DNA from 2 places in the Protofrankia symbiont of Coriaria myrtifolia genome. Region 2 is predicted to be linked to the other one. Evidence: predicted binding sites of a transcription regulator. Region 2 holds the regulator's gene; the other holds the start of a gene.

Region 1 (3,360 bases), on a different contig from region 2:
GCGTGACATCGCGATCGCGGTGAAGAACAGCCGGGAGATGGCCCTGCTGCCCTACACCTCGACGGCCCGCTGAGGAGGATGACGTGAAGCTCATCCTCACCCAGGAGATACCCGGCCTCGGCAGCCCGGGCGACACGGTCCAGGTCGCTGCGGGGTACGGGCGCAACTACCTCATTCCCCGCCGGTACGCGATCGTGGCCACCCGGGGCGCCGAGAAGCAGATCGAACAGATCCGTCGGGCCCGGTCGGCCCGGGAGATACGCGATCTCGGGCAGGCGAAGGAGATCGCCGGCCAGCTCGCGACCCTGCCGATCCGACTGGTGACCCGGGCGGGCAAGGAGGGTCGGCTGTTCGGCTCGGTGACGGCGACGGACGTGGTGGCGGCCGTGTCCGCAGCCGGTGGCCCGGACCTGGACCGTCGGCGGGTCGAGCTGCCCTCGCCGATCAAGTCGCTCGGGTCCCACACCGTGTCGGTGCACCTGCACCCGGAGGTCGTGGCGACCGTCAAGCTGGAGGTCGTCTCCGCCTGACGACCAGCCGAACGCGGCCGGCCCACAACGGCCGCCCGCGGGACAGCACACTGATCGGGTGACCGCGATGTCAGTCACCCGGGCAGAGGCCGTGCGATGATTTTGTCGCGCGGCCGGCGCCCTGAGATCGAGTACAGGCAGAGGCCGTGCGATGATTTTGTCGCGCGGCCTTCGCCTTGGACGGGCATGCTCCTGCTGGGCCGGCCGATGCCGACATCGCGGTCACCTGTTGTGCTTTCTGGACAGCCAGCTGTCAGGCCGCCGACCGCTCGGAGACCGCGCGGGGGTCTCCGTACGATTCGTCGTCGAATTTCTTCCATCCACAGGGGATGGACGGCGATGACCCCCTTCCTGCGCTGATAGCAGCACAGCCGACGTCAGCGCCGGCTGGTTGTCCACAGCCCCGACGGGCTTGTCCCAGCGATTTCCCCAGCCTTTCCGGAGTTGTGCACAGAGTTGTCCACAGGGTCTGTGGACAACTTTTTGGATGCTGGGCGGGTGCGCCCATACAGTCGACGCCGCCCGGTGAAGTGTTCGAGGAGACGCCTCCCCAGGGATTGACGGGGTCGCCACTGTAACCGAACATATGTTCGAAGATGGTGTGGTGTGGGGAAAGGGGCAGGCATGACGGGGCTACAGGTATGACGAGGCCACAGCCGTGACGCTGACCGATGTCGACCGCACCCGGGCCGCTTCCAGCGGGCCGGTCGAGTTCGACCGCACGCCGCCGCATGATCTGGCTGCCGAGCAGAGCGCGCTGGGCGGCATGATGCTGTCGAAGGACGCGATCGCCGACGTCGTCGAGGTGCTCTCCGCGAGCGACTTCTACCGTCCTGCGCACAGCACGATCTACGGTGTCATCGGCGATCTCTACGGTCGTGGCGAGCCGGCTGACGTGATCAGCGTCGCCGCCGAACTCGCCCGGCGGGAGCTGCTCGAGCGCGTCGGCGGGCCGGGCTACCTGCACACCCTCATCTCCAGCGTCCCGACCGCGGCGAACGCCGGCTACTACGCCCGGATCGTCGCGGAGAAGGCTGTTCTGCGCCGTCTCGCCGAGGCGGGCACCCGCATCGTCCAGCTCGCCTACGGCCCCGCCCAGGACGTGGACGAGGTGGTCGATCGCGCGCAGGCCGCCGTCTACGAGGTCACCGAACGCCGCTCGAGTGAGGACTACGCGCCACTCGGCGACCTGCTCAACCCCGCGCTGGAGGAGATCGAGGCGATCGCGGGGCACGACGGCGCGCTGACCGGCGTCCCCACCGGCTTCAACGATCTCGACGAGCTGACCAACGGTCTCCACGGCGGCCAGCTGTGGATCATCGCGGCCAGGCCTGCCGTCGGCAAGAGCACGCTCGGGCTGGACCTTGCCCGGTCCGCGTCGATTCGCAACGGCATGGCGTCTGTGATCTTCTCGCTGGAGATGAGCCGAATGGAGATCACCATGCGGCTGCTGTCGGCGGAGGCGCGGGTGTCCCTGCAGAACATCCGCACCGGCCGGCTCACCGACGATGACTGGGCCCGGCTGGCCCGCCGGATGGGCGAGGTCGCCGACGCGCCCCTGTTCATCGACGACAGCCCGCACCTGACCATGATGGAGATCCGGGCGAAGGCCCGCCGCCTGAAGCAGCGCAACGGCCTACGGATGATCGTCCTCGACTACCTTCAGCTGATGTCCTCACCGAAGCGCACCGAGAGCCGCCAGCAGGAGGTCAGCGAGATATCGCGTTCGCTCAAACTGCTCGCCAAGGAGCTGGACATCCCGGTGGTGGCGATCTCCCAGCTCAACCGGGCGTCCGAGCAGCGCGCGGACAAACGCCCGCAGATCTCCGACCTGCGCGAGTCGGGCTCCCTCGAGCAGGACGCGGACGCCGTGATCCTGCTCTACCGGGAGGACGCCGTGGAGAAGGAATCGGCCCGCGCCGGCGAGGCCGACCTGATCGTCGCAAAGCACCGCAACGGCCCGACCGGCACCGTCACCGTGGCCTTCCAGGGCCACTACTCCCGCTTCGTCGACATGGCCGGCTGACCTGAACGGCAGGCTGACCCGAACAGCGCGACGCTCCACACCGCCGATCAGCTCAAGGTCTCCATGCGCCGCCCCAGCTTCCCGTATCGGCCCGAACCTCGCAGGTGATCGGCATCGAAACACGCAGGTGATCGGCATCGAAGGATGCAGGTGATCGGCGCTGAAGCATGCAGGTGATCGGCATTCAAGGCTGTGGGAAATCGGTATCCTGAGATCATGGATGGTGCCGGCTACGTCCCGCGGATGGTGGACTCCCTGCTCTCGGAGCTGGTGACGCAGCTACCGGCGTTGCTGATGGTGGGCCCCCGCGCGACCGGCAAGACAACCACCGCGCGCCGGCTGGCCCGCTCCACCGTCCGTCTCGACCGCCCAGTCGAGGCCGCCGCCTTCCGTGCCGATCCGGACACAGCGCTGCGTGCGCTGCCCGAGCCGGTCCTGCTCGACGAATGGCAGGAGGTCCCTGATGTCCTCGGCGCGGTGAAGAGAGCGGTCGACGACGACCCCCGGCCGGGCCGCTTCCTGCTGACCGGCAGCGTCATGGCTGACCTGGAGACCCGGACCTGGCCGGGTACCGGGCGTGTGGTCCGGCTGCCCCTCTACGGGCTCACGGTAAGGGAGGCCGACCGGCGCTCGCCCGGGACACTGTTCATCGATCGTCTGGCCACCGCCGAACTCGACGCGCTCACCGTGCCCGCGGACCCGCCAGATCTTCTTGGCTACATCGAGCTCGCCCTACGCGGCGGTTTTCCGGACACCGTCCTTCGCCTGAGCGGTCTGGCCAGGCGCGCCTGGCTGGCCGGCTAC
Region 2 (3,360 bases):
CTCGGCCACGGCGGTGCGTAACACCCAGCGGCCGACCTGGTCGGACAGGCCCGCGGCCGCGGCGGCCGGCATGAACTGCGACGGGTTCATCAGCCCCCGGTCGGGATGGTGCCAGCGCAGGAAGGCCTCCATCCCGGGAACCGACCCGGTGCGCAGGTCGACCTCGGGCTGGTAGTGCAGTTGTAACGACCCGTCGTCGAACGCGGCACACAGGGCCGGGACGAGGTTCAACTCGATCGCGGTCACACATGTCTCCAGACGACGGGTGTCTCCAGACGACGGGAAGAACGGGCCACGGATCCGCCGCACGTTCAGGCCGGGTTGACCATGCCCGCCACCTGCTCGACGTCGGGACGGTCCAGCCAAATTATGCGAGGATCGCGCCGAAACCACGACCTTTGTCTACGTGCCAGTCGGCGCGTCGCGGCAATTGTCGCGAGCCGGGCCGACTCGGCCGAATCGAGCGCGCCGTCGAGCCAGGCGAGAACCTGGGCGTAGCCCAGCGCCCGGGAGGCGGTGGGGCCGTCCCGCAGGCCCATGCTGACGAGGGCGTGGACCTCCTCGATCATGCCGGCGGCCCACATGCCGGCCACCCGGTCGGCGATCCTCGCGTCGAGTTGAGGATGGTCGATGCCGATCTGGACCACGTCGTAGACCGAGCGGTGTTCCGGCAGGGAGGCGGTGAAGCTGCCGGTGAGCTCCACCACCTCCAGCGCGCGCACGATACGGCGGCCGTTGCCGGGCAGGATGGCCGCCGCTGCCGCTGGTGCCCGCGCGGCGAGATCGGCGTGCAGCGCGGCCGGGCCCCGCTCGGACAGCTCCCGCTCCAGCCGCCCCCGCACGGCCGGGTCGGTGCCGGGGAAGGCGAGGTCGTCGAGGACGGCCCGGACGTAGAGTCCGGAGCCGCCCACGAGCACCGGCGTGCGGCCGGCGGCCAGCAGACCGTCGACGACCTGTCGGGCCAGCGCCTGGTAGGACGCCACGTCGGCGGCGCGGGTGACGTCCCAGACATCGAGCAGGTGGTGGGGGACACCGCCGCGTTCCGCCGGCGGCACCTTGGCGGTACCGATGTTCATCCCGCGGTAGAGCTGCATGGAGTCGGCGTTGACGATCTCACCGTTCAGCTCGGTGGCCAGCGCGATCGCCAGGTCGCTCTTGCCGGCCGCCGTCGGCCCCACGACAGCCACGACCCGACCGGTGCGGTGCCGGTCGACACCTGTGCCCATGCTCCCTCCCGGGAGGATCAGACCCGGCGAAGGACCGCGACGATCCGGCCGAGGATCGTCGCGCTGTCACCCGGAATGTCAGCATAGGCCGGATTCTGCGGCTCGAGCCAGACGTGGCCGTCACGACGGCGCAGTGTCTTGACCGTCGCCTCGCCGTCGATCATCGCGGCGACGATCTCGCCGTTGTCCGCGACCGGCTGTTGGCGGACGACCACCCAGTCGCCGTCACAGATCGCGGCGTTGACCATGGAGTCCCCGACGACCCGCAGGGTGAACAAGGTGCCCTCGCCCACGATCTCGCGGGGGAGCGGGAAGACCTCCTCGACCGCCTGCTCGGCGAGGATCGGCCCACCCGCGGCGATACGGCCGAGGACCGGCACGTAGGCCGCCTGTGCGGGGCCGTCCGTCGACGAACCCGCCGTGAGTGTACCGACGCCGGGGGCCTGGCGTGCCACGGGGCGTACCGGTGCCTGTGCGGAGAGGACCTCCATGGCCCGGGGGCGGTGCGGGTCACGGCGCAGGAAGCCCTTCTCCTCCAGCGTCTTCAGCTGGTGCGCGACGCTGGACGTGCTCGTGAGCCCCACCGCATCGCCGATTTCCCGCACGCTCGGCGGGTAGCCTCGGCGCTCGACAGCGTCGCGGATCACCTCAAGCACCTTGCGTTGGCGGGGGGTCAGTCCCGCGGCGTCCGCCGGCCCGTCCGGCAGGTCGCGCACGGAGCCGCGGGGGGGCCGGCCACGGCGGGTGCGGTTGTCGTCGGTGGTCATCCCTGCCGTACTCCTTCGTTGTCGGTCATGGCAGACTTGCGCTCCCGGCATATCCGACGTTTTGCCGTGAACCGGAGCTGCGGCCACGACCTGGATCTGACCTGGATCTGACCTGAATCTGATCGCTACGACCGTAACCGTCGCGGCCGGATATCTCAAACGTCTGTTCGAGCGTGTCACGACGATTCCGTCGGGGCCGTGCGATACAAACTCGACCAGACGTTCGATCGAACGGATGTTCTTTGATCATGTTGTTGGAAGTGGTACGTGCTGGTGGAAGTTGGGGAGGTGGACGATGCGGGCGTCGGCTGAGCCTCCGTTGCGGCTGACCGGGCGGGGCCGGGTTGTCCTGATTGTCCTGGTTATGCTGGTGTCCTGCCTGGTGCTGTCCGTGGCCCGGGTGACGTCGTCGGCCGCGCCGACCGGGGACGACCGGCCGGCGCGCGTCCACGTGGTCCGGTCCGGGGAGACGCTGTGGGGCATCGCCCGCGGGCTGGCTCCCGACGGTGACACCCGGGTGGCCGTGGCCCGTCTGGCCGGCCTCAATCGGCTGGAGACGACCGATCTCGTCCCCGGCCAGACGCTCCGCCTGCCGTGACAGGTCGGTCATGACGGGCCTGTCGTGACGGGTTCGCTGTGACGGGTTCGCTGTGACGGGTTCGCTGTGACGGATTTGTCAGGAGACTCCACACACTGGCCAGCTTGCCAGGTCGTAGTGTCCGGTCCTAGTGTTGACCACAACATCTTGTAGTTGCATGGCTGTGAGTCGACAAGATCTTGGGGGTTGTGCGTGCGGTGTCCGTTCTGTCGACACCCCGACAGCAAGGTCGTCGACAGTCGGGAGGCTGAGGAGGGTGCCGCGATCCGTCGCCGCCGGTCGTGCCCGTCCTGCGGCCGTCGTTTCACGACGATCGAAGAGGCGTCACTGCGGGTCATCAAGCGCAGCGGTGTCACCGAGCCGTTCAGTCGCGGGAAGGTGATCGCCGGCGTGCGGCGGGCATGCCAGGGGCGACCGGTCCAGGCGGACGCGCTGGCCCGGCTCGCCCAGCTGGTCGAGGACACGTTGCGTGCCTCGGGGGCTGCCGAGGTCGCCTCGGACGAGATCGGCCGAACGATCCTCGGGCCGCTGCGGGAGCTCGACGAGGTCGCCTACCTGCGGTTCGCCTCGGTGTACCTGTCCTTCGAGTCGCTGGAGGACTTCGAGACGGCGATCGCCGATCTGCGCGGGCGGGCCGACCGGTCGCCGTCGTAGCCACGCACCCCGACACGACAGACAGCTGGTGAGAAACACCATCCGACCGACGCCAGACGAGGAGCGCCATGACCGACAACCGTGGCACGAAAGCGAGCAAGGCCGCCACCAGAAC

Evidence for each region. Region 2 encodes LexA, which represses DNA repair genes until DNA is damaged. Its sites were predicted from a motif close to CGAACNNNNGTTCG; they were not measured.
Region 1: the regulator LexA is predicted to act here: its motif matches at 1,110-1,123, upstream of dnaB (replicative DNA helicase).

The regions. Positions count from the first base shown of each region.
Region 1 covers NZ_CAAAFS010000357.1:32,661-36,020, reverse strand. The annotation lists gene rpsR (30S ribosomal protein S18) at 1-73, shown strand, start outside; gene rplI (50S ribosomal protein L9) at 84-530, shown strand; gene dnaB (replicative DNA helicase) at 1,189-2,556, shown strand; gene CM1CMNOD_RS21020 (ATP-binding protein) at 2,773-3,360, shown strand, end outside.
Region 2 covers NZ_CAAAFS010000297.1:21,160-24,519, reverse strand. The annotation lists gene CM1CMNOD_RS16715 (EAL domain-containing protein) at 1-246, opposite strand, end outside; gene miaA (tRNA (adenosine(37)-N6)-dimethylallyltransferase MiaA) at 312-1,226, opposite strand; gene lexA (transcriptional repressor LexA) at 1,244-1,993, opposite strand; gene CM1CMNOD_RS16700 (LysM peptidoglycan-binding domain-containing protein) at 2,289-2,591, shown strand; gene nrdR (transcriptional regulator NrdR) at 2,784-3,245, shown strand; gene CM1CMNOD_RS16690 (vitamin B12-dependent ribonucleotide reductase) at 3,314-3,360, shown strand, end outside.